DNA from 2 places in the Bacillus haimaensis genome. Region 1 is predicted to be linked to the other one. Evidence: a T-box and tRNA genes for the amino acid it is inferred to sense, from the RefSeq annotation. Region 1 holds a T-box; the other holds one or more tRNA genes.
What was found. A T-box is a leader RNA that pairs with one kind of tRNA and senses whether it is charged. The one in region 1 lies ahead of ABN702_RS15575 (glutamine--tRNA ligase/YqeY domain fusion protein), so its partner is inferred to be a tRNA-Gln.
Positions count from the first base shown of each region.

Region 2: it has a tRNA-Gln gene. The T-box ahead of ABN702_RS15575 (glutamine--tRNA ligase/YqeY domain fusion protein) is inferred to sense a tRNA for this amino acid. The anticodon was not compared.

Region 1 is NZ_CP158164.1:3,052,516-3,068,489, reverse strand. It holds gene ABN702_RS15670 (hypothetical protein) at 1-165, shown strand, start outside; gene ABN702_RS15665 (hypothetical protein) at 401-754, shown strand; gene ABN702_RS15660 (hypothetical protein) at 778-1,053, shown strand; gene ABN702_RS15655 (hypothetical protein) at 1,882-2,274, shown strand; gene ABN702_RS15650 (hypothetical protein) at 2,355-2,492, shown strand; gene ABN702_RS15645 (DUF4256 domain-containing protein) at 2,697-3,278, shown strand; gene ABN702_RS15640 (PadR family transcriptional regulator) at 3,528-3,872, shown strand; gene ABN702_RS15635 (DUF1048 domain-containing protein) at 3,869-4,204, shown strand; gene ABN702_RS15630 (DUF1048 domain-containing protein) at 4,249-4,602, shown strand; gene ABN702_RS15625 (DUF1048 domain-containing protein) at 4,599-4,934, shown strand; gene ABN702_RS15620 (ABC transporter ATP-binding protein) at 5,130-5,891, shown strand; gene ABN702_RS15615 (ABC transporter permease) at 5,892-6,641, shown strand; gene ABN702_RS15610 (S66 family peptidase) at 6,884-7,915, shown strand; gene aac(6') (aminoglycoside 6'-N-acetyltransferase) at 7,939-8,373, shown strand; gene ABN702_RS15600 (antibiotic biosynthesis monooxygenase family protein) at 8,402-8,698, shown strand; gene ABN702_RS15595 (DUF3231 family protein) at 8,829-9,833, opposite strand; partial or broken gene ABN702_RS15590 (tetratricopeptide repeat protein) at 9,976-10,230, shown strand; gene ABN702_RS15585 (hypothetical protein) at 10,737-11,063, shown strand; gene ABN702_RS15580 (DUF3231 family protein) at 11,150-11,665, opposite strand; gene ABN702_RS15575 (glutamine--tRNA ligase/YqeY domain fusion protein) at 12,010-13,698, opposite strand; T-box leader at 13,781-14,040, opposite strand; partial or broken gene ABN702_RS15570 (nucleoside hydrolase) at 14,296-15,251, opposite strand; gene ABN702_RS15565 (ATP-binding cassette domain-containing protein) at 15,474-15,974, shown strand, end outside.
Region 2 is NZ_CP158164.1:3,805,014-3,820,987, forward strand. It holds gene glmS (glutamine--fructose-6-phosphate transaminase (isomerizing)) at 1-1,136, opposite strand, end outside; gene glmM (phosphoglucosamine mutase) at 1,587-2,933, opposite strand; gene ABN702_RS19310 (YbbR-like domain-containing protein) at 2,954-4,207, opposite strand; gene cdaA (diadenylate cyclase CdaA) at 4,200-5,021, opposite strand; gene ABN702_RS19320 (anti-sigma factor family protein) at 5,177-5,791, opposite strand; gene sigW (RNA polymerase sigma factor SigW) at 5,812-6,375, opposite strand; gene ABN702_RS19330 (aspartyl-phosphate phosphatase Spo0E family protein) at 6,553-6,735, shown strand; gene rocF (arginase) at 6,758-7,657, opposite strand; tRNA gene ABN702_RS19340 (tRNA-Ala) at 7,863-7,938, opposite strand; tRNA gene ABN702_RS19345 (tRNA-Lys) at 7,988-8,060, opposite strand; tRNA gene ABN702_RS19350 (tRNA-Gln) at 8,063-8,137, opposite strand; tRNA gene ABN702_RS19355 (tRNA-Tyr) at 8,286-8,369, opposite strand; tRNA gene ABN702_RS19360 (tRNA-Val) at 8,436-8,511, opposite strand; tRNA gene ABN702_RS19365 (tRNA-Glu) at 8,582-8,653, opposite strand; tRNA gene ABN702_RS19370 (tRNA-Thr) at 8,670-8,742, opposite strand; tRNA gene ABN702_RS19375 (tRNA-Asn) at 8,744-8,818, opposite strand; rRNA gene rrf (5S ribosomal RNA) at 8,828-8,944, opposite strand; rRNA gene ABN702_RS19385 (23S ribosomal RNA) at 9,057-11,987, opposite strand; rRNA gene ABN702_RS19390 (16S ribosomal RNA) at 12,280-13,829, opposite strand; gene ABN702_RS19395 (hypothetical protein) at 14,454-14,690, opposite strand; gene pdaB (polysaccharide deacetylase family sporulation protein PdaB) at 14,835-15,602, shown strand; gene ABN702_RS19405 (KinB-signaling pathway activation protein) at 15,642-15,974, opposite strand, start outside.

The DNA of each region.
Region 1 (15,974 bases):
CCTGGAAAAGAATACGCGGTAATTCTAGCGAAACAGCCAGCAGAGGATGAAATCTACACAGTCATTGAACGTGGATATGGGATCTTTGAAATAGAAGAGACGGAACAAGGGGAAAAAATATATAGAAATGTAATAACTGGAAAAACTTTAAAGTTGGATTTTTGAATGAGAATAGTCAAAGGCAATCTATGGAGGATCAATCAGATTTTATGAGATAAACAGGTTCATATAGGAAAAGCAGCAAAACAACAGGTGAAATGGTATGAGATTTCATCTGTTGTTTTGCTGCTTTTTTATGGAGAGGAAATTGTAGCGCTGGCATTGGAATAATTATGTTAATATTTAAATATATGGTATTAAAATAAATGCCAGTTATTTTAGAGAAATAAGGAGGGGCAATTTGAAATTTCTTAAATGGGTAATACCATCAATCGTATTAATTATTGCAGTCTGGTATGCAATTGATTTATTTAGATATAGTGATTTTGACGAAAAGAAAATGATATCTGAAGTTAATGGAGAAACACTGGTATTATCTGAAATCAGAATTGATCCAGAAGCCTCATATAAGAATTTAGAGGTAGAAATTACAAGTGAAATTAAAATAACAGGACTAGGTCTGAAAGCTCTCTTTGTAAATAACGTTGATGATTTAAAACATGGTCAAAAGGTAAAAGTATGGTACAGCACGAACGCTGACAATGAGAAAACAGCTGAGAAAGTTGTAGTATATAGCTTATTTAATTTTCATTAATCACCAGGAGTAATAACATTATCGTGGGTGGCTATTTAGTTAAGAAGTGGGCTGATTGTTTAGGAAGGAATGGTGAAACAATGTTAGATAGAATTAAAGATTTACCTGAAAAGGTGGCATTTACAATTGGCTTAAGTTTAATATTACTTGTTCCATTAGTTCTATTTTTGATGTCATTATTATTCCCACTAGGATATTGGACAGAGATGATAATAAGTCTTGTCGCTATTTTATTATCTACCTTTTTTGTACTAAGTGCGGCTGATAAAAGACATTCAAGAATTGGAAAGAAAAAGTAAGATAGATTATTGAGAAAACCGCATCGTTTATCATCGGATGATACCCTCACTCAGTTCAAAGCGGGATAGTGAGGGAATCAAATGCATCGGATGATACCCTCACTCAGTTCAAAGCGGGATAGTGAGGGAATCAAAAGCATCGAATGATACCTTCACTCAGTTCAAAGCGGGATAGTGAGGGAATCAAAAGCATCGGATGATACCTTCACTCGGGTCAAAGCGGGATAGTGAGGGAATCAAAAGCATCGGATGGTACCTTAACTCGGGTCAAAACAGGATAGAGAGGGAATCAAAAGCATCGGATGGTACCTTCACTCGGGTCAAAACAGGATAGAGAGGGAATCAAAAGCATCGGATGATACCCTCACTCAGTTCAAAGCGGGATAGTGAGGGAATCAAAAGCATCGAATGATACCCTCACTGAGGTCAAAGCGGGATAGTGAGGGAATCAAAAGCATCGAATGATACCCTCACTGAGGTCAAAGCGGGATAGTGAGGGAATCAAAAGCAACGGATGATACCCTCACTCGGGTCAAAACAGGATAGTGAGGGAATCCATTATCAATAACACTAATTTTAATGGCACTATCAGCTATCTATGATGTCACGAGTCCAAAAGTAGGTCCAATAGGTAATGATGCTAATATCCCGACTACTTTTTGGATACAAAGTACATATATATTAGCGGAATATCCTTCTTATCTTTGAGTATTTTTATATGGTTTTTTGAAAAAAAGTAATGACTTTTTTTAGAAATGTATGAATAACTAAAACCTTGGGGTGATCGAGCTGATTATTAGAAAAATATTAGTCGCCAGTGCTACATGCTTGATAGCATTTTTTGCACTCTCCCTATGGGGTGGGCTAGATTTTAGTCTTTTTGCCTTCATGTACTTACTACCAGTTGTTTATTTAATTGGATTGCCTGTATCAGTCATATCTGACAATATTCTAAAAAGGCTTGATGGTGTTATGAGAGGCTTATTAGCTTTGTTTATCCATCAAACCTTTGCTGCAATTTTCATTCTAACTCCAACTTTACTTGGTTGGAAATGGGATATTCTGAGTCTGGATATTCAAGAAGTATTCAATAATTTCTTTTTCATTTCGGCCATATTCACTTCTTCACTTTTTTGGTTATTAGATGAGATTCTTAGAGGTAGATTAATGCAGGAAAAATGCCGTCTGGCCTTAAAGAAAGTTGGAGGTTTAAGAATCTGACTTTATTTTGTGTTTTTTGGTAGTCATACCGTATACTGGAGCTTTTCCGGAACAAAAAACTATAGATGGGAGAGGTTTTTATGGCATATTTCTTCATCGCATTTGTGGTGCTTGCCATCGGATTTTCGATAATTAAACCAGTGAAAAAGAGAAAATTACCAAGTAACCACTATACTCCCTTTGACGAAATAGCAATAGGTAAATCGGATAAAGATTAGTGTTATCGAGATAAATATGAAGATTACTTGTTATTCAACAAAGGATATATTAACTTTTATATAGAAATTAACTTTTAGAAAGAATTTTAATCGAGAATGTTTAAGTAGAATAATTTATAGCGAACGGATGAAATCAGGAATAAACTAATAGACAGTTGTACATAAATCATAAAGTGGAAAATGAATATACCAGGGGGAACTAAGATGACAAAGCTAAATAATGTCAGCAATAAAAAGGAGTTGTCACAAGAACAAAGTGACGACTTACTCAGAGTATTGAAAGCCCGTTTTGAGAAAAACATGAACCGCCATGAAGGTCTTGAGTGGGAAAACATCCAAGCAAAGTTGAGTGCCAATGCTGAAAAAATGTGGTCGCTCCATGAAATGGAAGTAACCGGTGGTGAGCCGGATGTTATCGGGTTTGATCAAGAGAAGGATGAATACATGTTTTGTGACTGTTCAGTGGAAAGTCCTAAAGGTCGCAGAAGTGTTTGTTACGACCGCGAAGCACTGGAGGCTAGAAAAAAACATAAACCTGAAAATAGCGCAATTGATATGGCAGCTGCCATGGGCATTGAACTACTTACGGAAGAACAATATCGAGCGTTACAGGAGCTTGGAAATTTCGATATGAAAACGTCGAGTTGGGTGCAAACTCCAGCTGATATTAGGAAGCTCGGCGGTGCACTTTTTTGCGATTATCGTTTTGGTCACGTTTTCGTGTATCACAATGGAGCAGATTCCTATTATGCTGCCAGGGGGTTCCGTGGCTCGTTGATGGTCTAGATTTTGCACGGACAAGTAAATTTATATTTAGAACGAAACGTTCATTTCGTTCTTGAACTTTGGGGCGCTTTTCTGCAATTAAGAAAAGCGTCTTCTTCATGAATTTGAGTAAAGTAGTGTATTGACAAGTGACGCTATTCTGCATTACTATATACTAGTAATAAGTAATACTAAATATCTGTATCACAAGGTACCTGTGTTACAGAGTACTGAAAAAAATAAAGTGAAATATAAATGAGGTAGGTAAATTTGGAAAATATTACGGAAATGCTGAAAGGTGTGCTTGAGGGTTGTGTGCTTGAGATCATCAGCCGCGGCGAAACTTACGGCTATGAAATCACGCAACAGCTTCGGGAACTTGGCTTCACTGATGTGGTTGAAGGGACAGTTTACACAATTACCATGAGGCTTGAGAAAAACAATCTGGTGGACATCGAGAAAAAGCCATCCACTATGGGACCGCCGAGAAAATTTTACACACTCAACGCGGCAGGACAAGAGCAACTTGAAATTTTTTGGAGAAAATGGGAATTTGTTTCAAGCAAAATTAACGAACTCAAATCTAAAATAAAATCAAAAGGAGAAGTAATATGATGAGTATTTTAGAAAAAATCTTTGGGAATTTTAGTGAAAAGAAAGCATGGCGTGAAATGGAAAACCGCGCAAAAACCTTACCTGAAGACTACTACAAGGCCTACAAAGCGATGCAAAAATATCTCTGGAACACTGGTGGCGTGATGGATTGGCAAGAAACGAAATTCGTCTTTAATCACATCATCGACCTCCTTGAAGAAGCAGCAGCCGATGGTAAGCGCGTTAAAGAAGTTACTGGCAACGACGTAGCAGCATTCTGTGATGATCTCGTCATTGATGCAAAATCGTGGGTTGATAAGCAACGTCAAAAACTCAACGATGCGATTAAATAATAGAACTTTGCAGAACTGCTTTGTATCTTAAAGGAGGAACTACAATGACCTTTTTAGAAAAAATAACCGGTAGCGATATGACTAAAGAAATGAAAGGGTTTGAAACACGAGCAAAAATCTTGCCAGCTGAATATCAAATTACTTGGAAAGAAATTACAAGTAATCTTTGGATTCACGGAGATTTCACCGGCCGTAATCTGCTGCCGATTTTTGAAAGTGTTCTTGAACTGCTTGAAGTTACATCAGCAGATGCTCAGAGCGTTGAAGAAGTACTAGGAGATGATATCGAAGGCTTCTGTGCAGCGCTTGTTGGTGACGATGGCGCAAAAACTTATCGAGATAAATGGCGTGATCAACTCAACAAGAACGTAGCAAGAAAATTAGGAGGACAAAAATGAGTATCAAAAAAATCATACAAGGTAAAAAAGAATGGAGAGCCCATGTTTCGCGTGTCAAAGCGCTTCCACAAGATTACCAAATTGTCTATAAAGAGATCCAAAAATATCTCTTCAAAGTAGGTCCTGTTGAGCTAAACGAAGGTATCGGACTGCTCTCGGAAATTATAAGCTTCTTTGAAGAAGGTGCAGCAGCTGGCAAAGGTGTACTTGAAGTCACAGGAACAGACGTTGCTGCTTTCTGCGATGCGCTGATTGAAGATTCAAAAACTTACGCAGATCTCTACCAAGAATCGGTCAATCAAAAAGTCGATAAGGCTATGAAAAATGAATAGCATGAAGTGATTGAAAATAAGTAAATTCAATAGAAAATTCCGACTGAATAGCTGGTTACAACTATAAATGTGCCACCCATACCATTCAGTAAATTTTTTTAATACGGTAGTAAGTAATACAGATTATCAGTCAGACTAAGTAGAGGGGTAAAGGAACCTAGCGCCTTGTTGCGCATTTTATAAGGGGGAAAAAGTATGAACAATGCAGCGATTTCTGTAAAAGGTTTGAAGAAATCTTTTAAAGACAAGGGAGTATTAAAAGGGGTGGACTTTGAGGTGCGGCGTGGCGAAATCTTCGCACTGTTAGGTTCAAATGGAGCGGGGAAGACGACGATTGTCAACATCCTCTCCACACTGATGAAGCCTGATGGCGGTGAAGTAGGTATTTGCGGCTTTGACGTCCAGCTTCAAGCGGACCAAGTTCGCCAGAGCATTAGCCTGACAGGGCAGTTTGCAGCATTAGACGGCATGCTCACCGGGCGGGAAAACCTGTTGATGGTCGCCAAGTTGCGTGGAGTTTCCAATCCTGCTCAAGTAGCCGACAATCTGCTAGCAAAATTCAGTCTGACCGATGCGGCCGACAGCAGGGCCGACAAGTATTCCGGAGGGATGAAGCGCCGTCTTGACATCGCCATGAGCCTGATCGGGACCCCAGCAGTCATTTTTCTCGACGAACCTACGACAGGGCTTGACCCCGAAGCGCGGATTGAAGTCTGGGATACCGTAAAGGAGCTTGCCAGTGGCGGCACGACCATCCTGCTGACGACCCAGTACCTAGAGGAGGCCGAACAACTAGCGGACCGAATCGCCATCCTGCATGACGGTAAAATCATTAAGACCGGTACCCTTGCCGAACTCAAGGAGATGTTCCCGCCAGCAAAAGTGGAGTACATCGAAAAGCATCCGACATTGGAAGAAATTTTCCTCGCAATCATCGGCAAAAAGGAGGAGAAGTAAATGAAAAATAAAACAGGGGTATTACTAGGGCGTTTAATGCGTAACATCATGCGAAGTCCGGATACGATTATCACGGTGGCGATTACGCCGATTATGATGATGTTGCTGTTTGTCTACGTATTTGGCGGTGCCATAGAGACAGGTACGGACAACTACGTTAACTATTTATTGCCGGGAATCTTGCTGATGGCAATCGCATCCGGCGTCGCTTACACTTCCTTGCGGTTGTTCACGGATGTAAAGAGCGGGCTGATGGCGCGTTTCATTACCATGCCCATCAAGCGCTCGTCGGTATTATGGGCTCACGTGTTAACCTCGCTTATTTCCAATGCGCTTACTGTTATTGTGGTTATCCTAGTCGCGCTCTTGATGGGCTTCCGTTCTGGGGCGGATATCCTGGATTGGATCGTGGTAGCTGGGATACTAGGGCTGTTTACGCTAGCGCTGACATGGCTAGCTGTTATTCCAGGATTGACAGCGGGGTCGATGGAAGGGGCAACTGCATACTCGTATCCGCTGATTTTCCTTCCGTTCATCAGTTCAGCTTTTGTCCCTACCGAAACCATGCCTAAAATCGTCCGTGCGTTCGCTGAGAACCAGCCCGTGACTTCAATCGTGAATGCGATTCGTGCCCTCTTGTATGAAGGATCTGTGGGCAACGATATCTGGACCGCGCTTGCCTGGTGCGTCGGGATCATGGTCATCGCCTACGTCTTCGCCAATAAAGCTTTTAAACGTCAGTTAGGGTAAGATTTAGGAATGTTTGAAATTTGTGAAAGGCGTGTATTAGCTGTCTGAAAATCCAACAACCCTGTAATATGGGTTGTTGGATTTTTTTCAAGGAGTCAATTTTTTGTACAACAATTATTAACTTGGAAAAATAGCGATTAAGAAAAAGGACAGTATTTCCGAATAATAGCAGGTAATTTGATGATTATATAGAAATTAAACCCATACGTAGAAAACCGAGTTATATAAGGGTGGTAGTTAATATGCTAGTAAAGCCGAAAAAATTGCAGCCAGGAGATATTGTTGCGACAGTAAGTCCTTCATGGGGAGGGGCAGGCGATCCAGAAATTGGATGGCGTTTTGAGCAAGGTGTTAAGAGATTAGAAGAAGTTTTCGTTCTTAAGGTTGTCCCAATGCCAAATAGCTTGAAAGGTGGAGACTATCTTTATCAGAATCCCCAAGCTCGTGCGGAAGATTTGATGACTGCATTTAAGGATGAGCGTATAAAAGGGATCATTGCAAATATAGGTGGGGAAGATAGTATTCGCTTACTTCCCTATATAGATTTTGATGTCATCCGTGAAAACCCGAAAATTTTTATGGGTTACTCTGATGTGACCGTTTCGCATTTATTTTGTCATAAAGCAGGAATTTCTTCTTTTTACGGTCCAGCAATTTTAACCGATTTTGCTGAAAACGTGGAGATGGATCCTTATACAATTGAAATGGTGAATCGAACGCTCTTTTCAAATGAGATTATTGGTGAAATCCAGCCGGCTAAAGAATGGACGAGTGAGCGATTAGAATGGATAGAAGAGAATAAGAACCGACGACGTACAATGAGAAAAAACTTAGGGTACGAGGTACTACAAGGCGCAGGTGTAGCACAAGGACATTTGATTGGTGGTTGCATTGAAGTACTTGAATTTGCAAAAGGAACGGAACTTTGGCCTGAGAAAAATTATTGGGAGAATAGCATTCTTTTCTTTGAAACATCTGAAGAAAAGCCAGAACCAGCGTTTATAAAATATTGGTTACGTAATTATGCAGCACAAGGGATTCTTCAAAAGACAAAGGGAATCATTTTTGGTAAACCACAAGATGAGAAGTATTACGACGAGTATAAAGAAGAAATCCAAAGGGTCATGAAGGAATATGATTTGGAGGATTTGCCGATTCTTTATAACTTGAATTTCGGTCATACCGAACCGAAATTTATTTTGCCATATGGCGCAATGGCAGAAATTAATTGTGAAAAGGGGACTTTCACGATTTTAGAAAGTGGAGTGGAATAATTTTTTTAGAGTGGAGGTTCTATATGCTAAAAGAGGCGACATTAGAGGAAGTACAAGAAGCTGCTCACCTTGCTTTACTGCTTTGGCCAGATCACACATTAGAGGAATTTTTACAAGAAATAGCGAAACTTATTGCACAGCCTGACGCAACGGTTGTTTTAGCCTATCATGACAGTGAAGCAATTGGGTTTGCACAATGCCAGCTGCGATATGATTATGTAGAAGGGACAAGTTCAAGTCCGGTAGGATATTTAGAAGGAATTTACGTAAAAGAAGCCTTTCGTAAACAAGGCGTTGCTAATAAACTAGTTAATGCTTGTGAGAATTGGGCTAAGAAAAAAGGTTGTCAAGAGTTTGCTAGTGACTGTGAATTAGAAAATGAAGAAAGCTTGGCCATGCATCTTAAATTGGGATTCAGTGAAGCAAATCGTATTATTTGTTTTAAAAAGGTGTTATAAGACGTAAGTATATTGAGGGGGAGCTTTTATGATATTAGAAGCTGTCATGCTTCAAGTAAAAAAAGGTATGGAACAGGAATATGAAGAAGCTTTTCGTAAGGCATCTAAAATTATTTCATCGATGAAGGGCTATATATCCCACGAACTACAGCGTTGCATGGAAGCAGAGGGGAAGTATTTATTATTAGTGAGTTGGGAAACTTTAGAAGATCATACAGTTGGATTTAGACAATCAAACGAATATCAAGAATGGAAAAATCAACTTCATCATTTTTATTACCCATTCCCGACAGTTGAACACTTTCAAAAAGTTGATCTTTCGTAAAAGTATTACTTAACAAACGGTTGGCTTAAGTTGAGCATCTTGAAGAAGTAAATAACTACTATATGTAGGAAATATCCATTAAATTAAGAACCTAAGTTAAAATATCCCCCTCACCAAAGAGGGGGATATCTTATTTATCTTGTGCAAGTTCTTTTCTATTGGGAGCAAGTGGTGGCTGTTCTAACCACTTGTTTTTAACCATAATATCAAACCAGTTTTTGGTAATTGACAAAGTTTTTAGAATTGCTTTTTCATAAGCTAAAGCAAGGTCTGTCCGCATGGATCCTGCTAGACCTGCCCCGTAATATACTTGTGCAGTTTGAGTCAAGAAACCCATATGATACAACATTAATTTATCTGAAAAAGGTGAGTCTGTTGACGTTGTAACCTCTGATTCCCACGACATTGGAACTGGCAAATTATCTTTGTGCATAATATTTGAAAGGGTTTGTAAGTTTTCATCTGATGCTTTTTCTAATTCCTCAAAAAATTTCCTTACTTCTTTCGATACAGTGACTTGACTGAATCCGATTGAAAGTGCTTTTGCCATAATGCCCTTTTTAATGTTTAGAGAAATACTGATTATTTCTGTAGCAGTTAAAAGTCTCCCTTTTCCGAAGAATCCATCAGTAAAATCCTTGGTAGTAATAATTTCAGGGCTCTCATTAGGATAGAAATAGGGATCTCTTTGGAATTTTCCTTTATTAAGCAATAACTCAATGGTTAAATCGTACATACTTTTTGCATCATTAACACATGAATTGTAAAATTCCCGTAAGTCCTTTCTGACAGATACACTTAAAGCAGTTGTATGACCCAACAAACCATGAATAGTCATAATATGTAAATAGTTTAAACAAAATGTGTCAGAAAACAATCTCTCTGCACCTTTATTAAGGTCGGACTCAGTAAATCCAATGGGAACTGGAAATCCTTCTTTCTCAATAAAAGAAACAAGCTGCTTTTTTTGCTTTTCCCATGTCTCAATGGCTATTTCAAAAACTTTCTTTATTGATTCGTCTTCCAAAATAGAAATCATATACCTATTTACTATCTCGGCCATTGTTCCATTTACATACTCCCCCCATAGTGTTCCTATTTCGGAAGATGTAAGTTTTAAATTATCAATTTCCACTTGTTTTCACCTCTTCCATATTTTTTGCTAATGCAAAAATATATATTCATTTCTTTGGACTTAAAACTTTTTTGATGATAAAAGATGAGCAGTTGCTTGTTGAACGGGGGGTGCTTTTCATGAAATTATGCTATGAATGTAAGTAGGAAGCACATATAGATCATTAGGAGAATATGAAAAGTCAAAGAATACATTTCAGCGTGGGATGGAAGCATTTCCGAATAATAGAGCAATCCAAGTGTTCTATTCCATGACCTTATATAATATGAAAGAGCATAGCAGTGCAATGGAGATTCTTCTGAAATGCTTGATAGACACCACATCAGACAATGAAATATTGAGATACAAAAGAGCGATTGAATTCTATTCCGATAGATTGAATGAGACTTGGGAATAGCATAAAAGGGAATGAAACGGGATGGATTTTTTTTTTATGTCACTATCGGATTAATTATTCTGTTCTTTATTATTATGCACGCTGTTCGTGCTGGAATTGATACCTCACAGAATATGAAGGCTCTTCGTTCTGAACTTGAGGGGATTAAAAGAAAGCTTATAGAAATTGATCGGAAGAACAATAACTAGAAGGAAATTGAGGGATATATGTGAAAAGAGTATCAAAAATTATTATATTTATCTCCATATTAATAATTGTTTTAAGTCTAATTCCAGTAATATTTATTCTACCCTTTAAAGGATGGCTATCATTTCAATCTTACCTTTCTTATATAATGTTTGAAGATTCACTAAGATGGGGCTGGCAGATAGGGACCCTAGTATTAGTCGCTACTTCCATATTCCTATACAAGCAAAAGCAAAAATCTAATTAAATCGCGGTCCCTTATTCGCCTTTGCTTTATTAAAGGTTCAGCCAGGATTGTCGAATACGAAAAGGAGGATACAATGACAAATAGAGTGAAAAAAGAAATTTTCCTACTTTCATTATTATTAATAGTTGCCTTGGTTCTCCTATCAATATGGTATATAACAAAACCAGATCATTACGGTATTGTCGGAGCATTAGAAGAGAGTAAATTTATCTTATACCCCTTAAAAGTAGACCCTGAAGAGGAAGCCTATACTCCAGAAATTCATTTTTCAGAGGACACAAAAGTTAGTGGGAAAATAAGCACTATTTTTGATTTGAAAGAAAATCAAGAGGTTAAAGTATGGATAGAAACAGTTGACGGGCAGCACTTTGCCAAAAAGATTGTGGTTACTAATGAATAGACTTGTTCAAAAAGGGAATGCCTAACAACGAGTATAAATAGCAAAGTACAAAACAAAAGAGACCCAGATGAGGTCCCTTTTAATATTTATTCACAGTGTTCATTCTTGTTTTTATGCAGCGGAGGTGGGATAAGCCATCCCTTTTCCTTATTCAACCTTAAAGCTTTTGCTCCCAGTTGGGCTTTTTGCATATGAAATTGACCAAACATCATTGCAATATCTTCACGAATACATTGCCCCATAACTGCGCTACAGGCTACCAATCCAGCAGCAACATTTGCAGATAATGCTGCTGCAATTGCAGGATCAGGCATACGAGCTCCTGTTGGAATATCATCTAAGCATGCATGTGGTGGTTCAGGAGGAGTTGGTGGTAAGCCAATTCCATTTTCCTTTAGAAGTGTTTCCACCTGTTTGATTTCTTCCTGTCCACTTTCTATGCTGTCTTTCAAAAGTTTCTTTAGATCTTCATCTCCTGCATGATTTAATTGCATTTGATAACCCGCTATTGTACTTTTCGCCGTTAGCAAGTAGTTCCAAGTTCCAAATACTTCACCATAATGCATTGGCTCATCTTTTGGATTTCCGCTTAATATACCCATGACCATCCTCCTAATAATATTCATAATGCGTCACCCCTCTAGTTTGTACGCACAAAAATATCCTCCCCTAGGCAATTTAGAAAGATGTATCTAATTTATGAAATTTAATTAAATTTTTAAGCGGGTATTGTTTTTCTTACAAAAGGTCAGTATTGCAGACGAAGGAATTAAGATGAAATAGTGCCACTTCAAATTATATTACTCATTCCTGATCTAAGTAGAAGGAGTATATAATATTTAATATTATAAAAAAAACTTTAACTGAAAAATAAAGTAAACGCAGGAAGTCATGTGTTTCCTGCGTTTTCATTTCCACATATGTTACTAAATTGTTTGTTACTTGATCATTTTTTCCCTTGTTTCCCTTTCCAGGGGTCTTTCAATGAGACAATTCTATTGAAGATTAACTTTTTATCCGTTGAGTGTTTATCCAAACAAAAGTACCCGTGTCGCAAAAATTGATATCTATCTTCGATTTTTGCGTTTTTAATCCAAGATTCAATTCTACAATTTTTTAGAACTACTTTAGAATTTGGATTGATTTTTTGCTCCCATGTTTTTTCTGTATCCTTTACAATGTCTTCATCTTCAAACAGTTTTTCGAAAAGATGAACTTCAACTGTTTCACTATTTAATGCGGAAACCCAATGAATAGTCCCCTTAACTTTTCTTTCAGAAAACCCCGTCCCGCTTTTGGTTTTTGGATCATAGGTACATCTTAATTCAAGTATTCCTCCTGTAGCATCATCTTTTATCACTTCATTACATTTAATAAAATAGGCACCTTTTAATCGGACTTCGGAATGTAAAGATAATCTTTTGAATCCTTTTGTTGGCACTTCCATAAAGTCCTCTTTTTCAATATATAGTTCTTTTGAAAAGAGAACTTCTCTATTGCCTAACTCTTTGTTTTCTGTATTATTTTCAATTGATAGAAGTTCGGTCTTGTCTTCAGGATAATTGGTTATCGTAACCTTTAAAGGGTTCAATGCAGCCATCACACTATTCACTTTTGTTTTTAACTCGTTCCTAAGAGTACTTTCAAGCATTGCAATATCAACAATACTTTGATGTTTTATAAAACCGATGTCATTTATAAAAGTTCTTATGCTCTCGGGAGTAAACCCTCTTCGCCTTAGGCCGCTTATAGTAGGTAGTCTGGGGTCATCCCATCCATCTACGACATTTCCTGTTACCAATTCCCTCAAATACCGTTTACTTGTCAATACACCGGTTATATTAACTCTTCCAAACTCTCTTTGTTTTGGAGGTTGACTTATTTCTAGTTCTGTTAATACCCATTCGTATAACGGTCGATGGTCTTTGAATTCTATAGAGCATAATGAGTGCGTAACACCTTCAATAGCATCTTGTATAGGGTGGGCAAAATCATACATTGGATATATGCACCATTGATTACCCGTTCTATAATGGCTTGCGTGGATAATTCTAAAAAGAATCGGATCTCTTAAATTCATGTTTGGGGAAGCCATATCAATTTTTGCTCGTAACACCATTGAACCAGTTGGAAAATCACCATTTTTCATCCTCAAAAATAAATCTAGGTTCTCCTCAACTGCTCTGTCTCTAAACGGACTATTTTTACCAGGCTCTGTTAGAGTCCCGCGATATTCCTTGATTTGTACTTGTGATAATTCACAAACGTAAGCTTTTCCGGATTTAATTAAGCTGATTGCTACATTAAATATCTCATTTGAATAGTCCGAACCATAAAATATCCGATTACCAGGAGAATAGCCAAGCCAATTAATGTCTTCAATAATGGAGTCAACATATTCGCTTTCTTCTTTTAAAGGATTCGTATCGTCAAAGCGAAGGTTGAAATCTCCATTGAACTTTTGAGCAATCCTATAGTTCATATTGATGGCATAGGCACTTCCAATATGGAGATAGCCATTAGGCTCGGGAGGAAACCTTGTGCAAATCGTTCTGCTGAATGAACCATTTTTTATATCTTCATCAACAATTTTTTCCAAATTGTTACTGACAACTTCTATTTTCTTCTCGTTCATTTTAATCCCTCCACTGATTATTAAAATCATGCACAAAGCTTTTATCCAATAAAAAAAATCCCACCCCCAAGACTTAATTAGTCTTGGGGACGAGATTTTATATCCGTGGTACCACCCCAGTTTGTTAATATGTTGCCATATTAACCTCATCAGGTACGGTATTAATCCAATACTTATACCCTAGCTCTATAACAGGAGCACCTGTCACACTATCCCTTAAAAGATAAGTTCCAGTGTGAATGCTCAGAGCCTTGGTTCAATAAAAAATTCTTACCCCTTTTCAGCATCCGGAGCTCTCTGCAAAGAATTAATTTTATCTACTCTTCTCATCATCGCAATTACAATTCTTGGTTATTAAATTATCAAATATTTTATCAATGTATTAAACAAATGTAAAGATACTTCCCGCAAAAATTTTAGAAGGAGCATAAGGTCCCTTTTTTAGGAAAAATCTTGTGAAAATAAAGTTTTATGAAATAATTGGTATTAGGTAACCGAGGGTTATTTTTTCGGATGTGATTTTTATTGATATTGCCGCAATTCCAGAACAGGTATTGGGAAAGTTCTTTTTTATGGATGAAGGTTTTTCCATTCTTCTTACGGCTTGTCATTACACCCTTCACCTTTTCTTTGCAACATTACATCAAAGAAATTCTCTACAAACTTTTCATAATGCAGCTTGACAGCAATCCTTGTTTTTCCTTTTTTACTTGTTGGCCTCAGATCGATATAGGAAAGTCCCTTAGCTTCAACTGTTCCGTCGATTACTTTGGCATCATAATAAATATATACCAGGATGGAAGGGTCGTCTACTGCCATAACCGTCAGGAGATAATGAATAGGTGCGCCTTGAATGCCTGGGACAAGCTTTTGATAAGCCTTATAATAATATTCAAAAATAGGAGTAAGTAAAAATTCAAATGGAGAATCGGACGCTTGAATCAAGTATTCGATCATATCAGAGGTTAACAATGCGTTTTGGGTAACGTTTAGTGGTGTGATAGTTAAATTATTGACAACTTTTAGAATATAGTTACTGGAGGTAGGGTCACCATAGAAATTCGCTTCTGCTAATGCTGTGACATTTCCAGGAATGAAGAAAGCTCCGCCCATAATATAAAAGGCTTTAACTTTTTTAAACTCTTCGTTATAGAGAATTAATGCTGTTGCTAAGCTTGTAGATCTCCCGGTATCAACAATGATAAGTTCATTCTGATATTGATTAAGTATACGTTTAATTGTGTCAAAGGGATAAATGGAGTATTTCATATCCCTTGGAGGACGAATAGGACCTATCCCTTCTGCTCCGTGGATTTCAGGATAATACATCATGTCTTCCTGCTGTACAGGGTTAGAGGCCCCCGGGATTATTGGAATATGTGTTTGATTGGCAATCTGAAGCAAAAATAGGCATTTGCTGTTGCTTGATTTTTAGTGACGTTCCCATAGCTCGTTACAATCCCAACAAGTTCAATATTGGGATTTAATAATGCATATATAATAGCTAAGGAGTCATCGATGCCTGGATCTCCAAATAATAATACTTTTTTCATCCACCAAACCGCCCCTTACAATATGAGTGTATTTTCAAACTAGCTATGACTTTGTTTTAGTAAGAATGTATTATACTTATTCAAAAAAAATGTTTATTAGCCAAAAATGGGTATTTGGACAGTGCGGGGATTTATCAATAAAAAAATTACGACAAATTAATTTGAAGTTGTGCTAATATGGCAATACTAGATTTAGAGAGAAGAGAGTGGAGAGGATATCCGATGAAAATAAATCAATTAATTGCCAATAATATTAACCGATTGAATGCTGTCTTGCCGGAAGATCAATCTTTAGGAATTGCTGGTTTGTCAGGATCTGGGAAAACAACTTTTTGTCAAACGATTGGTGAAGAGTCCAAGAAGCGGCTTGTATCCTTATTGCCAAAGGCTGAATATCAGTATTTATTCTCGAATATAATGGAAACGAATTTCAGTGCCATCAAGATGGAAGAAATGCCGTTAGTCCTTTTTCTTGGAAGATCATCGATTTCATCCAATCCACGTTCCACAATTGGCACACATACCGGCGTTTTCAAAGAGATCCGCGAGAGGCTTGCTGAAAAGTTTAATCTTTCTCCGGAGGTTTTCTCCTTTAATAATGCTCTGGGATGGTGTACGGATTGTAAAGGGCGCGGAACTACCAAGAACGTCGAATGTAAAAAGTGTGGGGGCAGGCGGTTTAATCCGGAGGTTGAGCAATATAAGATAGAGTTAAAGAATCAA
Region 2 (15,974 bases), 750 kb from region 1:
AGTGTGGAGCCTTGTACGTTTGTGATTGTTAATGCTGGATATCCTAATTCCTTTACCTGTACAAGTACTGCACGGCTGTCCGCTGTTTCTCCACTTTGGGAGATGAAGATGAATAGCGGTCTTTCGGATAGGATTGGCATGTTGTAGTTAAATTCACTTGCTACGTGTACTTCAACAGGTATTTTAGCAAGCTTTTCAATCATTTGTGCCCCAACAAGACCTGCATGGTAGCTTGTTCCTGCTGCTACGATGTAAATGCGGTCTGACTGGTTCACTGCTTTGACGATGTCAGCATCGATTGTTAATGTACCGTTCTCATCCTGGTATTTTTGGATGATTTTACGCATTACCAATGGCTGCTCATCGATTTCTTTTAGCATGTAATGTGGGTATGTGCCTTTTTCAATATCACTTGCATCCAATTCTGCTGTGTATGGAGCGCGCTCTACGATTTCACCGTTCAACTTTTTGATCGTTACCGCTTCTTTGCGTACGATTACCATTTCTTTGTCCATCAGTTCAACGAATTGGTCCGTTACCTGGATCATCGCCATTGCGTCACTTGCTACTACGTTAAAGTCGCCTTTACCTACACCAACAAGTAATGGGCTCTTGTTTTTCCCAACATAGATCGTATCCGGATCTTCGTTGTCCACTAATGCAATCGCATAAGAACCTTTCAGGATCGCAAGCGTGTTGCGTAAGGCCACTTCGATATGCTGTCCTTCGTTTGCAAACTTCTCGATGATTTGAACAACTACTTCTGTATCTGTTTCGGAAACAAGTTCCACACCCTGAAGATATTCGCGTTTAAGGATTGCATAGTTCTCGATGACTCCGTTATGCACAAGTGTAAAACGTCCAGAAGTACTTTGGTGTGGATGGGCATTTACTTTGCTTGGTACTCCGTGCGTTGCCCAGCGAGTATGACCTATTCCAACTGTTGCTGCTACACTCGCGTCCACTACTTCACGAAGATCCGCAATACGGCCTTTCTCCTTGAATACGTGAACTCCTTCTTCGTTCATGACAGCGATACCAGCTGAGTCATAGCCGCGGTACTCAAGCTTTTCCAAACCTTTTAAAAGAATTTCTTTTGTATCTTGTGTTCCAATATAACCTACGATTCCGCACATAATTTGATTTCCTCCCTAAAGTAGCAGGGACAGGAAAGCACACCATAGAAAGGGGACTGTCCTGCCCCCACATTACCTTTTTGCATTATTATTTTTCAATCATAGTACAAGTCTTTGTACATAAAGTTGCCTTTATGCTTTAAACCTGTCTCTAATCGGTTGTGATTGGCAACCGGGAGGCATCCGCCGATAGATCGATAAACCTCCACCTCGTCAACTAAGCATTATATACCCGTTCGTCGCTTAGTTCAGGCGCTTTTGGTAAAAAAAATTCCACTATGCTCCTTTCCCTTCTTGAGTGACAACAAATAATATCTTACCTTCCTTTGGCCAGTCCGTCAATCATTATGTTAATTATCTTCCAATTAATAGAAGCAATTATAATAAAAGATATGCATACATCGCTTTTTACGTGCGTTGTATGCATATCTTTCGCGTTACTGTTCTATATTATTCGATGCCCATTTCTGCACGAACTACTGCTACAATCCGCTCCACATACTCATTGCAAAGCTCTTGAGTCGGCGCTTCTGCCATGACACGAACCAAAGGCTCCGTACCGGAAGGGCGAACAAGAATACGGCCGTTACCTTCCATTTCCGCCTCGACTTCCGCAATCACAGCTGCCACTTTCTCGTTTTCCGTTACATGGTGCTTGTCTGACACTTTTACGTTCACAAGAAGCTGCGGGAATTTCGTCATCTCCGCTGCAAGCTCGGATAGGCTCTTCTTTGTCAGCTTCATGATATTTACAAGCTGAAGTCCTGTCAGCATTCCGTCACCTGTTGTGTTGTAGTCTAGGAAGATGATATGTCCGGACTGTTCTCCACCTAGAAGGTAGTTGCCATTTTTCATCTCTTCCACTACATAGCGGTCACCAACTGCCGTCTGTTTTGTCTCTACACCAGCAGCTTCAAGGGCTTTGTAGAAGCCAAGATTACTCATTACTGTTGATACCACTGTGTTATGGCGAAGGCGTCCTTGCTCGCTTAAATATTTTGCACAGATGAACATGATCTGGTCGCCATCGACGATCTGACCTTTCTCATCCACTGCGATGATGCGGTCCCCATCTCCATCAAATGCTAGACCGATATCCGCACCTTTTTCCACTACCATTTCAGCAAGCGTCTCAGGATGTGTGGATCCAACACCGTCATTGATGTTCAACCCGTTCGGAGAAGATCCCATCGTGGAAATATCCGCTTCCAGGTCTGCAAATAGGTGGGTTGCGTGGGAGGATGTTGCACCATGCGCACAGTCCAGTACGATATGTATGCCTGAGAAATCCTCATCTACAGATTGTTTCAGGAATTGAAGGTACTTTTGTCCACCTTCGAAATAATCGTTCACTTGACCGAGATCTGACCCTACAGGACGAGGAAGGTTATCCGTTGCCTCATCAAGGAGTGCTTCGATTTCAGCTTCCTGATCATCGGATAATTTAAAGCCGTCGGGACCAAAGAACTTAATTCCGTTGTCCTGTACCGGGTTGTGAGAGGCGGAGATCATGACACCCGCCTGTGCTCCCAATGCTTTTGTCAGATGTGCAACACCCGGAGTGGAAATGACACCGAGGCGCATGACTTCTGCACCTATGGACAATAGTCCTGCAACTAGCGCTCCTTCGAGCATATGACCGGAAATGCGTGTATCGCGGCCTATTAATACTTTTGGACGGGAATGATCTTTTGTCAGAACATAGCCTCCACAGCGTCCCAATCTAAATGCCAGTTCAGGCGTCAGTTCCGAGTTGGCAACCCCACGCACTCCATCTGTTCCAAAATATTTACCCATAAGTAAATCGCTCCTTTTTCCTACTCTATAATTTCTACTAATCTAATTTTCACGTTTCGCTTCGGCAGGTCCCAGGACACATTTTGTGGACCGTTAATTTCAAGAGGCAGCTCATGCTCCCCTTCTCCAAGGTCTGTCACATTAATGTACATTTCCATATCCGTGCTTTCCAAGCCTTCAAGCACAGTTGGGGCACCACGGACTGTCAGGTCCATCAGGCCACTCTCAGGGTCTACCATTTCAAGCTCCATATTTTCCGGTAACCCAATATATTCAATAGGTACATTGGTGAACGTTTTCTGTTCTTCCTTTTCTACCTCTACCTTAATATTGATTTTTTCCGGTACCACTCGCTTTACACCGTCCGGTACAGGAACATCCACTTCAATGGTGGTGCTTTCCGTAATTTCGGTAAGATCAAGGTCAATGTTATCAATGTACTCCAACCCATCAATTACACCTTTTGGACCGTAGACCGTCACTTCACCCGGTACGGCTTCCACCTTGGTGATGCTCAGGTTTTCCTGCAGCGAGCCTTTGCGGTTTATTTTTAAAGGCACCGCTTTAAAAGGACTGGTAACGGGAACATTAACGTCCACGACAGCCGGCTCGACCTCCACATTCAAGGTATTCCCTTCGCTGTCGTATACCGTCACTTTAGATTGCTGGTTGATTGACTCATTGACGCCCTTCAGGTCGACTCGTGCCTTCACTAGCGCGATGCTGTCAATCAATTCACGGGAACCTGTCACCTTCACGATGTTCGGTTTCACAATCGGCTGTTCCGGCTGGTAGCCTTCTTCGATTTGCCCTCTGTTAATAAAGTCGACTTCAACAGGGAAATCCTCGGTTACCTTCTCCTGGATGGTAACGGTAGCAAATCCAGGCTCCACAGTCACATCCAGCTTTTCCGAAATATTTCTCCATTGTAATGGCACTTGGTGTGTTCCCAGTTCCAGATCGCTTAAATCCAGATACACCTCAAAATCCTTTTGCAGTGCAGTCGGTTTCACCGTACCAGTCGGCCCTTCCAATGTCACTGCCACACTTTGCGGAAGTCCGTTCACGACGAGATTATCCCGATCATAGTAGGCCTCAACCGGAACATCGGTAACAGTTTCCACATCTACATTTGGTGAACTAGGAAAAGGGGAAGCAGTATTATTCCGTTGCTGGGTGGATGTTGTATCAATGTTCACCGACATGTATAGCATAAAAGCCAAAAGCAACGCAATTATCTTCATGATCCATCGATTGCTGATAAATCTATCCATCCTTCTTCCCCCTCCATTGCCAACGTGTTGAGGAAGCAGTTTTAAAGCTTGTATCCATTTCCTTCATCAACAGGTCGCTGAAGATCTCTGGCTCTAAATCGCGGTGCAGTTCCCCGTTTTTCGTGACGGAAATTGCACCGGTTTCTTCTGATACAATAATGGTGACACTATCTGTTACTTCACTGATTCCGAGTGCCGCTCTATGTCTTGTCCCAAGCTCCTTGGAAATAAAGGGGCTTTCGGATAGAGGCAGATAACAAGCTGCCGCAGCAACCTGATTCTTCTGTAGAATGACTGCTCCATCATGAAGAGGCGTATTCGGAATGAAGATATTGATCAGAAGCTCGGATGAAACCTTTGCGTTCAAAGGTATCCCTGTTTCTATGTAATCGCCCATTCCTGTTTCCCGTTCAATGGTGATAAGCGCTCCGATACGGCGTTTTGCCATATACTGCACCGATTTTACGACCGCCTCCACCATCTTGGCATGCTCTTCCTCATCCGGAATGCCGCTTCTTGAGAACAATTTCCCACGTCCCAATTGTTCAAGGGCACGACGCAGCTCAGGCTGGAAGATGATGATGACCGCCAGGAACCCCCAGGTCAACGCCTGGTCCATCAGCCACTGCAGGGTGCTCAGTCCCAAAAAGCTACTGATGATCCTGACAACGACAATGACCGTAATCCCCTTCAATAGCTGGACCGCCTTTGTACCGCGTATCACCATGATGAGTTTGTAAATCACAAACCAGACCAATAATATATCAATCACATTCGCTAAATAACCTAAATATGGTATATCTCCAAAAGGTATCTCAAAAGGCATCCTATCACTTCCTTTGTCAGTACGAGATTTATGTATCAAGTACGAAAACCGTAACTATGCTATTATAACATAAATTCAATTATAGTTAATATAACCAGAAAACATGCAAAAAAGATGCTTGATTACTCAAGCATCTCCTTAGCTTAATCTGTAAAAACTCCGACAACTTCTTTAAACCCATCCTTCATGGTGAACCAGATCCATTCAAAGACTTGGTTGATTTCTTCGATCTCGCCTGTTACCTGCCCAGCGGAAGCCAGATAGTTCTCGCCATTGATGACTGTGACATTTCCGTTCACTTCCCCTTCGACACGGAGATTGCCGTTTTTGACCACGACATCCCCCTCCACGACCTTGCCTTCTGGAACGACTACTGTATTATCTTCTACGACCAGACCGGACTGATTGGTAAAGGACAATTTATCTTCCTGCCAGCCGCCGAACATACTGCCAGCCATTAGTACAAAGAAGATGGCTGCTGCTACAAAAACCGGATGCGCTCTCATCCAGCGATTCATTCCAATTCTTTTCTTCTCTTTCGGTAAACTATTCATCACTCTCTGCGTGAAATCATTTGGTGCTGTTATATGAGAGGTGCTTTGTACAAGTGCGATCGCCTTCTCCAATTCATGAAATTGCTGATTACAATCCTGACATTCTTGAAGGTGTGCTTTTAGCTCTTGTTCTCGGTCTTTCTCTAGATCACCATCTAAATACTCATGCATATACTGGACGATTTGTTCCGGACATTTCTTCATTTTCTTTTACACCTCCAGAATTAAACATGGCGCAATTGCTGCCTCAGTGCTTCTCGCCCTCTGTGTATTCGTGTTTTTACAGTCCCAACCGGTATTTCAAGTATCTCGCTGATTTCAATCAAGGAGAGCTCATCAATATACTTCAGGACGATGACGGAACGATATTTATCGGGAAGCTTCAATATCTGCTTTTGGATTTCACTTTGCAGCTCCATGCTTTCCACTTCTTCCTCGGGCAACGCAATGTCGGCTGCTACCTGTGAATACATCGTCAGCCCATCCGTTCCTGCCACTTCCGCATCCAAATAATAATCTGGCTTTTTCTTGCGAATTCGATCAATCGTTAAATTAGTCGCGATCCGATATAGCCATGTGGAAAATTTCCGGTTTACATCATAACTGTTGATATTAATATATGCCCGGATAAACGCCTCCTGTGCAACATCCTCGGCTTCATGTGCATTCCCGGTCATTCGATAGGCAAGCTGAAAAATCTTGTCCTTAAAAATCTCCACAATTTCACCAAACGCATCCTGATCGCCTTTTTTTATCTGCTTGATTCTCTTTTTTATAAGTTCTTCCATTCCGTTCCCCCGTTGTCTGGCGGTCGTCTTTATCTACGAGCCTAGCCTAAAAAAGGTTTCATCATTTCTATAAATATATTTTAACAAAAAATAACTAAAAATGTTTCAAAAAGGATAAATCAGGGTAATATTTACTAAAATTACTGTTATCAGCCCATTAAGAGAGGTGTTTTTCCAATGTCCATCCAAGCAGCAGTACACTTAAAAGAAGCCATTGAAAGAAAAAGAGAAGAAATGATCCGTCTTTCCTCCACCAATCATCTTCAATCAAAGGAAGTAATAGATGCAAGCACCTCGCTTGATTCCCTGATCAATCAATATTTGTACCTTCAAATAAATCGAAAACCAGCAACGAATTAACGTTGCTGGCTTATTTTTGTTTCTAAAGAAGCTTTTCACCAAAAAGAGAACCCATCAAGGCAACTGCCACTGACGCAGTTTTATTCCGTTCATCAAGGATCGGATTTACTTCCACAAACTCCGCAGAGGTTAAGATATCCGCCTCTTCTAGCATCTCCATCGCCAAGTGGCTCTCACGATAGGAGATACCACCCATCACCGGTGTCCCTACACCAGGTGCATCATGGGGATCCAGGCCGTCCAGGTCCAGTGAGAGATGCACGCCATCCGTTTTGTCTTTTAAATAGGCAATCGCTTCTTCCATGACAGCCGTCATTCCCATACGGTCTATCTCATGCATGGTAAACACTTTGATTCCTTTTTCCTTAATCAGTACCTTTTCCCCTTCATCCAGAGAACGAGCACCAATGATCACGATATTTTCCGGCTTCAGCTTCGTGCCAATACCGCCTATCCCTGTCAAAGCCGGGTCTCCCAAACCTAGGCTGACCGCAAGTGGCATGCCATGAATATTACCTGATGGAGAGGTCTCTCCTGTATTTAAATCGCCATGGGCATCGTACCAGATGACTCCCATGTTCGAATAATTCTTTGCAAGTCCCGCAATCGTCCCGATCGCAATACTGTGGTCGCCTCCTAATACCAACGGAAACTTCCCTTGTTTAACGACTTCGTCCACTCGTGAAGCAAGCGTTTCACTCGCCTCCGCAACTGCTTTCAAATTCTTCAGGTTACTGTCACCGGAAGACGTTCTTTCTCTTGATCCAATCTCTATATCCCCTAAATCTTCAATTTCAAGGTCAATCTGTTCCAACCTTTCCACTATTCCTGCGTAACGAATAGCACTAGGACCCATATCCACTCCACGACGTGTTTGCCCTAAGTCCATAGGCACCCCAATAATACTGATATTCTTTTTCATGAACAGTGTCCTCCCCTTATCCCTATTACATTTATTGTATAGTGAAAAGGGTCTATGACTCAACTCGACACAAATTTGAATATATATGCAGTTTGGAATTGTTAGATTTTTGATTTCATTTGGTATATGAGCAGCAAAACACAAAAAACCTTAGACCCGATAAGGAGTCTAAGGTTTGAATTATGGTATGTATTCTATTGAAGATTGGTGGAGCCTAGCGGGATCGAACCGCTGACCTCCTGCGTGCAAAGCAGGCGCTCTCCCAGCTGAGCTAAGGCCCCTAAAACAAACAGAAGTATCAGGAATACTTCTGCATCTGGTAAAGATATATGTGCCATGAAGGACTCGAACCTTCGACCCTCTGATTAAAAGTCAGATGCTCTACCGACTGAGCTAATGGCACGTTGGCTGGGCTAGCTGGATTCGAACCAACGCATGTCGCAGTCAAAGTGCGATGCCTTACCGCTTGGCTATAGCCCATTGATGAAATAGCATTAAATAATAAAATGCCTTCTATGTAGTCATTACCCGAAATGAGTATTTCCTAACTTCAATTATTATCTCTAATACATGAAAGTTTATACTGCTTTTCAAACAAAAACTTCGGAATCTACATTTCGAAGTTAAATGGTGGAGGGGGGCAGATTCGAACTGCCGAACCCGAAGGAGCGGATTTACAGTCCGCCGCGTTTAGCCACTTCGCTACCCCTCCAAGGGATATGGAATTATTTTTTCTGGGTGAAAAAATGGTTGATTATTTTCACTGCGTGAAAAAAATTGGTGGAGGATGACGGGATCGAACCGCCGACCCTCTGCTTGTAAGGCAGATGCTCTCCCAGCTGAGCTAATCCTCCATTGTATGGTTAGTTAGTTTCACTATCGTGAAAAAACTTAGTTATTTTCGCTGACGCGAAAAAACTTAAGTGACCCGTACGGGATTCGAACCCGTGTTACCGCCGTGAAAGGGCGGTGTCTTAACCGCTTGACCAACGGGCCTATATAATATTCACTAAGCTTCCAACCGGATTCGAACCGGTGACCTCTTCCTTACCATGGAAGTGCTCTACCTGCTGAGCTATGGAAGCATGGCTCCACCAGTAGGATTCGAACCTACGACCCTTCGGTTAACAGCCGAATGCTCTACCGCTGAGCTATGGTGGAACGATACTAGCCTGGCAACGTCCTACTCTCACAGGGGGACAGCCCCCAACTACCATTGGCGCTGAAGAGCTTAACTTCCGTGTTCGGTATGGGAACGGGTGTGACCTCTTCGCTATCGCCACCAGACTATTAATATTATATAAACTTTTGAAAGAAAATCAAGCATTATTTGCTATATTCCTTCAAAACTAGATAACGTTTTTCTTACCAAGATTCACAAGTGCCGTTCATTGTTTTTTGGGTTAAGTCCTCGATCGATTAGTATTCGTCAGCTCCACATGTCGCCATGCTTCCACCTCGAACCTATCTACCTGATCATCTTTCAGGGATCTTACTTACCGAAGTAAAAGGAAATCTCATCTTGAGGGGGCTTCATGCTTAGATGCTTTCAGCACTTATCCCGTCCGCACGTAGCTACCCAGCTATGCCTTTGGCAAGACAACTGGTACACCAGCGGTGCGTCCATCCCGGTCCTCTCGTACTAAGGACAGCTCCTCTCAAATTTCCTGCGCCCACGACGGATAGGGACCGAACTGTCTCACGACGTTCTGAACCCAGCTCGCGTACCGCTTTAATGGGCGAACAGCCCAACCCTTGGGACCGACTACAGCCCCAGGATGCGATGAGCCGACATCGAGGTGCCAAACCTCCCCGTCGATGTGGACTCTTGGGGGAGATAAGCCTGTTATCCCCGGGGTAGCTTTTATCCGTTGAGCGATGGCCCTTCCATGCGGAACCACCGGATCACTAAGCCCGACTTTCGTCCCTGCTCGACTTGTAGGTCTCGCAGTCAAGCTCCCTTGTGCCTTTACACTCTGCGAATGATTTCCAACCATTCTGAGGGAACCTTTGGGCGCCTCCGTTACTCTTTAGGAGGCGACCGCCCCAGTCAAACTGCCCACCTGACACTGTCTCCCAGCCCGATAAGGGCTGCGGGTTAGAATTTCAATACAGCCAGGGTAGTATCCCACCGACGCCTCCACCGAAGCTAGCGCTCCGGCTTCTCAGGCTCCTACCTATCCTGTACAAGCTGTACCAAAATTCAATATCAGGCTACAGTAAAGCTCCACGGGGTCTTTCCGTCCTGTCGCGGGTAACCTGCATCTTCACAGGTACTATAATTTCACCGAGTCTCTGGTTGAGACAGTGCCCAGATCGTTACGCCTTTCGTGCGGGTCGGAACTTACCCGACAAGGAATTTCGCTACCTTAGGACCGTTATAGTTACGGCCGCCGTTTACTGGGGCTTCGGTTCAAAGCTTCGCTTGCGCTAACCTCTCCCCTTAACCTTCCAGCACCGGGCAGGCGTCAGCCCCTATACTTCGCCTTACGGCTTCGCAGAGACCTGTGTTTTTGCTAAACAGTCGCCTGGGCCTATTCACTGCGGCTCTCTCGGGCTTTAACACCCTAACAGAGCACCCCTTCTCCCGAAGTTACGGGGTCATTTTGCCGAGTTCCTTAACCAGAGTTCTCTCGCTCACCTTAGGATTCTCTCCTCGCCTACCTGTGTCGGTTTGCGGTACGGGCACCATACTCCTCGCTAGAGGCTTTTCTTGGCAGTGTGAAATCAGGAACTTCGGTACTATATTTCCCTCGCTGTCACAGCTCAGCCTTAATGAGAAGCGGATTTGCCTACTTCTCAGCCTTGCTGCTTAGACGCACATATCCAACAGTGCGCTTACCCTATCCTTCTGCGTCCCCCCATTGCTCAAACGGAGTGGAGGTGGTACAGGAATATCAACCTGTTATCCATCGCCTACGCCTTTCGGCCTCGGCTTAGGTCCCGACTAACCCTGAGCGGACGAGCCTTCCTCAGGAAACCTTAGGCATTCGGTGGAAGGGATTCTCACCCTTCTTTCGCTACTCATACCGGCATTCTCACTTCTAAGCGCTCCACCAGTCCTTCCGGTCTAGCTTCAACGCCCTTAGAACGCTCTCCTACCACTGTTCGTAAGAACAGTCCGCAGCTTCGGTGATACGTTTAGCCCCGGTACATTTTCGGCGCAGAGTCACTCGACCAGTGAGCTATTACGCACTCTTTAAATGGTGGCTGCTTCTAAGCCAACATCCTGGTTGTCTAAGCAACTCCACATCCTTTTCCACTTAACGTATACTTTGGGACCTTAGCTGGCGGTCTGGGCTGTTTCCCTCTTGACTACGGATCTTATCACTCGCAGTCTGACTCCCATAGATAAGTCTTTGGCATTCGGAGTTTGACTGAATTCGGTAATCCGATGAGGACCCCTAGTCCAATCAGTGCTCTACCTCCAAGACTCTAACATATGAGGCTAGCCCTAAAGCTATTTCGGAGAGAACCAGCTATCTCCAGGTTCGATTGGCATTTCACCCCTACCCACACCTCATCCGCTCACTTTTCAACGTGAGTCGGTTCGGGCCTCCATTCAGTGTTACCTGAACTTCACCCTGGACATGGGTAGATCACCTGGTTTCGGGTCTACGACCACGTACTCATTCGCCCTATTCAGACTCGCTTTCGCTACGGCTCCGTCTCATCGACTTAACCTTGCACGGGATCGTAACTCGCCGGTTCATTCTACAAAAGGCACGCTATCACCCATTAACGGGCTCTAACTACTTGTAGGCACACGGTTTCAGGATCTATTTCACTCCCCTTCCGGGGTGCTTTTCACCTTTCCCTCACGGTACTGGTTCACTATCGGTCACTAGGGAGTATTTAGCCTTGGGAGATGGTCCTCCCTGCTTCCGACGGGATTTCTCGTGTCCCGCCGTACTCAGGATCCACTCAGGAGGGAACGAAGTTTCAACTACAGGGTTTTTACCTTCTATGACGGACCTTTCCAGATCGCTTCATTTACCCCGTTCCTTTGTAACTCCATGTTGAGTGTCCTACAACCCCAAGAGGCAAGCCTCTTGGTTTGGGCTAATTCCGTTTCGCTCGCCGCTACTCAGGAAATCGCGTTTGCTTTCTCTTCCTCCGGGTACTAAGATGTTTCAGTTCCCCGGGTCTGCCTTCAGTACCCTATGTATTCAGGTAAAGATACTGCTCCATTACGAGCAGTGGGTTTCCCCATTCGGAAATCTCCGGATCAAAGCTTACTTACAGCTCCCCGAAGCATATCGGTGTTAGTCCCGTCCTTCATCGGCTCCTAGTGCCAAGGCATCCACCGTGCGCCCTTAATAACTTAACCGTTGACAAACTAATTGTCATGTTTTTTCGATATCAGCGATGATATCTTAAAAGAAAATTACTAAGATGAACGATACTTGTGAATGTATCTTGATATTACTTAACGTTATCTAGTTTTCAAGGAACATGGCTACTGATTTGCATCACTTCATGCGATGCTTCAGAGCGTTACTTCATGCTGCCATGCGCTGAGGAATCCAACTTCTTGAATTCACTTGCAGACGCAAGCGCATATTTTTTTGAGAGAATGCTCTCTCAAAACTAAACAAAACAAACAGCGTCATATTCCTTAGAAAGGAGGTGATCCAGCCGCACCTTCCGATACGGCTACCTTGTTACGACTTCACCCCAATCATCTGTCCCACCTTAGGCGGCTGGCTCCAAAAGGTTACCCCACCGACTTCGGGTGTTACAAACTCTCGTGGTGTGACGGGCGGTGTGTACAAGGCCCGGGAACGTATTCACCGCGGCATGCTGATCCGCGATTACTAGCGATTCCGGCTTCATGCAGGCGAGTTGCAGCCTGCAATCCGAACTGAGAACGGTTTTATGGGATTGGCTCGACCTCGCGGTTTTGCTGCCCTTTGTACCGTCCATTGTAGCACGTGTGTAGCCCAGGTCATAAGGGGCATGATGATTTGACGTCATCCCCACCTTCCTCCGGTTTGTCACCGGCAGTCACCTTAGAGTGCCCAACCTAATGCTGGCAACTAAGATCAAGGGTTGCGCTCGTTGCGGGACTTAACCCAACATCTCACGACACGAGCTGACGACAACCATGCACCACCTGTCACTCTGTCCCCCGAAGGGGAAAGCCCTATCTCTAGGGTTGTCAGAGGATGTCAAGACCTGGTAAGGTTCTTCGCGTTGCTTCGAATTAAACCACATGCTCCACCGCTTGTGCGGGCCCCCGTCAATTCCTTTGAGTTTCAGTCTTGCGACCGTACTCCCCAGGCGGAGTGCTTAATGCGTTAGCTGCAGCACTAAAGGGCGGAAACCCTCTAACACTTAGCACTCATCGTTTACGGCGTGGACTACCAGGGTATCTAATCCTGTTTGCTCCCCACGCTTTCGCGCCTCAGTGTCAGTTACAGACCAGAAAGTCGCCTTCGCCACTGGTGTTCCTCCAAATCTCTACGCATTTCACCGCTACACTTGGAATTCCACTTTCCTCTTCTGCACTCAAGTTCCCCAGTTTCCAATGACCCTCCACGGTTGAGCCGTGGGCTTTCACATCAGACTTAAGAAACCACCTGCGCGCGCTTTACGCCCAATAATTCCGGATAACGCTTGCCACCTACGTATTACCGCGGCTGCTGGCACGTAGTTAGCCGTGGCTTTCTGGTTAGGTACCGTCAAGGTGCGAGCAGTTACTCTCGCACTTGTTCTTCCCTAACAACAGAGCTTTACGACCCGAAGGCCTTCATCACTCACGCGGCGTTGCTCCATCAGACTTTCGTCCATTGTGGAAGATTCCCTACTGCTGCCTCCCGTAGGAGTCTGGGCCGTGTCTCAGTCCCAGTGTGGCCGATCACCCTCTCAGGTCGGCTACGCATCGTCGCCTTGGTGAGCCGTTACCTCACCAACTAGCTAATGCGCCGCGGGCCCATCCTTAAGTGATAGCCGAAACCATCTTTCAATAAGGAACCAGGAGGTTCCTTATATTATCCGGTATTAGCTCCGGTTTCCCGAAGTTATCCCAGTCTCAAGGGCAGGTTGCCCACGTGTTACTCACCCGTCCGCCGCTGACTTACAAAAGCAAGCTTTTGTAAGTCCGCTCGACTTGCATGTATTAGGCACGCCGCCAGCGTTCATCCTGAGCCAGGATCAAACTCTCCAATAAAGAGTTTGAGCTTATGCTCAAATGTTGACTAGCTTATGTTTCTTTTTCGTTCTTTGTTAATCCCTATAAGATTAACGTGGACGCTGTTGTTTTGTTTAGTTTTCAAAGATCATTTCAATCAGTTTATCGCTCAGAAGCGACTTTATTAATGTAACATATCAGCTTGTTGAAGTCAACATGTTTTTTGTTTTTTTATCGTGCGATCGTTTTGTCTCTCGCAGCGACGAATAATAATATACCACGCTTTTTAAAGGAACGTCAACTACTTTAGAAACATTTTTTCAAAAAGATTTTAAGTCTATTTTGCTGTGTACAAACGCATAGTAACAAATAAGCTAATTGAAGTTCGCGGCAGTCCCTAAGGAAGCAAAGATTTTGTTGAAATATGCGCTTTATCGATATCCCCTCTCTTTTCGTGGATATATTGAAATTTTCATCGATAAAATTCTTTTTCCGTTGATATGGTAGCCAGAATCGTGGATATATAGAAATTTCCGTTGATAAACAAGATGCATCCCTACAGCACGGTTCGAAATACCGACTCGATTTGCTATTTTTACACGGACAGCGCAAAAAAGAGACTCCCGCAGCATATCACAATGCAATGAAGGAGCCTCCACTCTCTTATAGTGTTTCTCGTTCCCCGAATACCGCTTTAGAACGAATGTATTGCATACATTCTGTTGGGTGGGCCACTCTTTTGAACATGTTGAAGAGGATTTGATAGCGTTCCTCCATGGCATGTTTGACTACCCGATCTATGCGGTTATCTTCAAAATCATGAAGTAGTTCTTCCATTTCACGCTTCAGTAGGTATTCCATTTCTTTTACTTCCTTATTATTGAAAAGCATCCCTAACATTTCTTCACCTCGGAAAAAAACTTTATATTGTATTTTTTTCCACCAAACCAGTTTTTATGAAACATTTTCCCAAATATTTTTTTATCATAAGTTTTGTCCCATTGAATAATTATTAATTAGATACCGTGGACAAGGGGGAGACGTATGAATTTTTTCTATGTGATTAACGGAAGAAAGTTCAAGCAATTATCCATCATCATTTTGGCTTCTTTCTTTACGGCAGGGATTTTATATATAGAGAACTTTACTAACTTACCGGTTTTCTCAACGAAGGATGGACAGCCAGTAGCATTCTATAAAGGTGAAGGGAAAGTGAAGGAAATTGCGTTATCCTTCGATATTAGCTGGGGAGACGAAAAAGCACTGCCCATACTTGATACGTTGAAAAAGAATAATGCTACGGGAGTGACGTTCTTTCTGTCTGCCTCCTGGGCGGAACGGCACCCCGAAGTAGTGAAGCGGATCACGGACGATGGACACGAGATCGGCAGTATGGGATATGCATATGAAAACTACCGTGATCTGGATGATTTGAAAGTGAAACGGGATATGTTGAAGGCACTCGATGTATTTGAGAAGCTGGGAGTGAAGGAAGTGAATCTGCTGCGACCGCCAAAAGGTTCTTTTGATAAGAGGATTTTGAAAATCGCCAATTCGCTTGGATTTACGATTGTGCATTGGAGTGTCGATTCCCATGATCTAATCAACCCCGGCAAAGATATCATCATTGATAATGTGACGAAGAATTTAAGCAACGGGGATATCATCCTCCTGCACGCCTCTGACTCTGCAAAACAAACGGAGGAGGCCTTGCCTGAGATCATTCAGCAGATAAAGACAAAAGGGTATGAAATCAGCTCTGTAACCGACCTGATCAATAACACAAAAGCCAGTAGCAAAGAAATACAATAATACAAAGGGCGCCCTCAAGCGAGGACGCCCTTTCATTCATTATTTGGCTGTTGCCGCTTTCCCTTTCGTCTGATTCAGCTTGTGCAGAACCAGCATCTGGTAGGAGTTGCATGCAAGCAGCGGGAAAAGCATGAGCAATAGCCAGCTTGGCTCATTTTCACGCAGTACTGGAAACCACTCGACAGTTGTTACCACTACCATGAAAAACAATGCAGGGATAAAAGCATGATGGTTTGTCTGCGCTTTTTTTACGTACGCAACCAGCAGTCCGTAGATGAGCAGGAAGATTGGGAATGCTAAGTATGGTAAAACCGAGTCGCCTTCATTTGCAAAAGCGATATATCGGAAGTAGACAAGATCGAATAATACAAA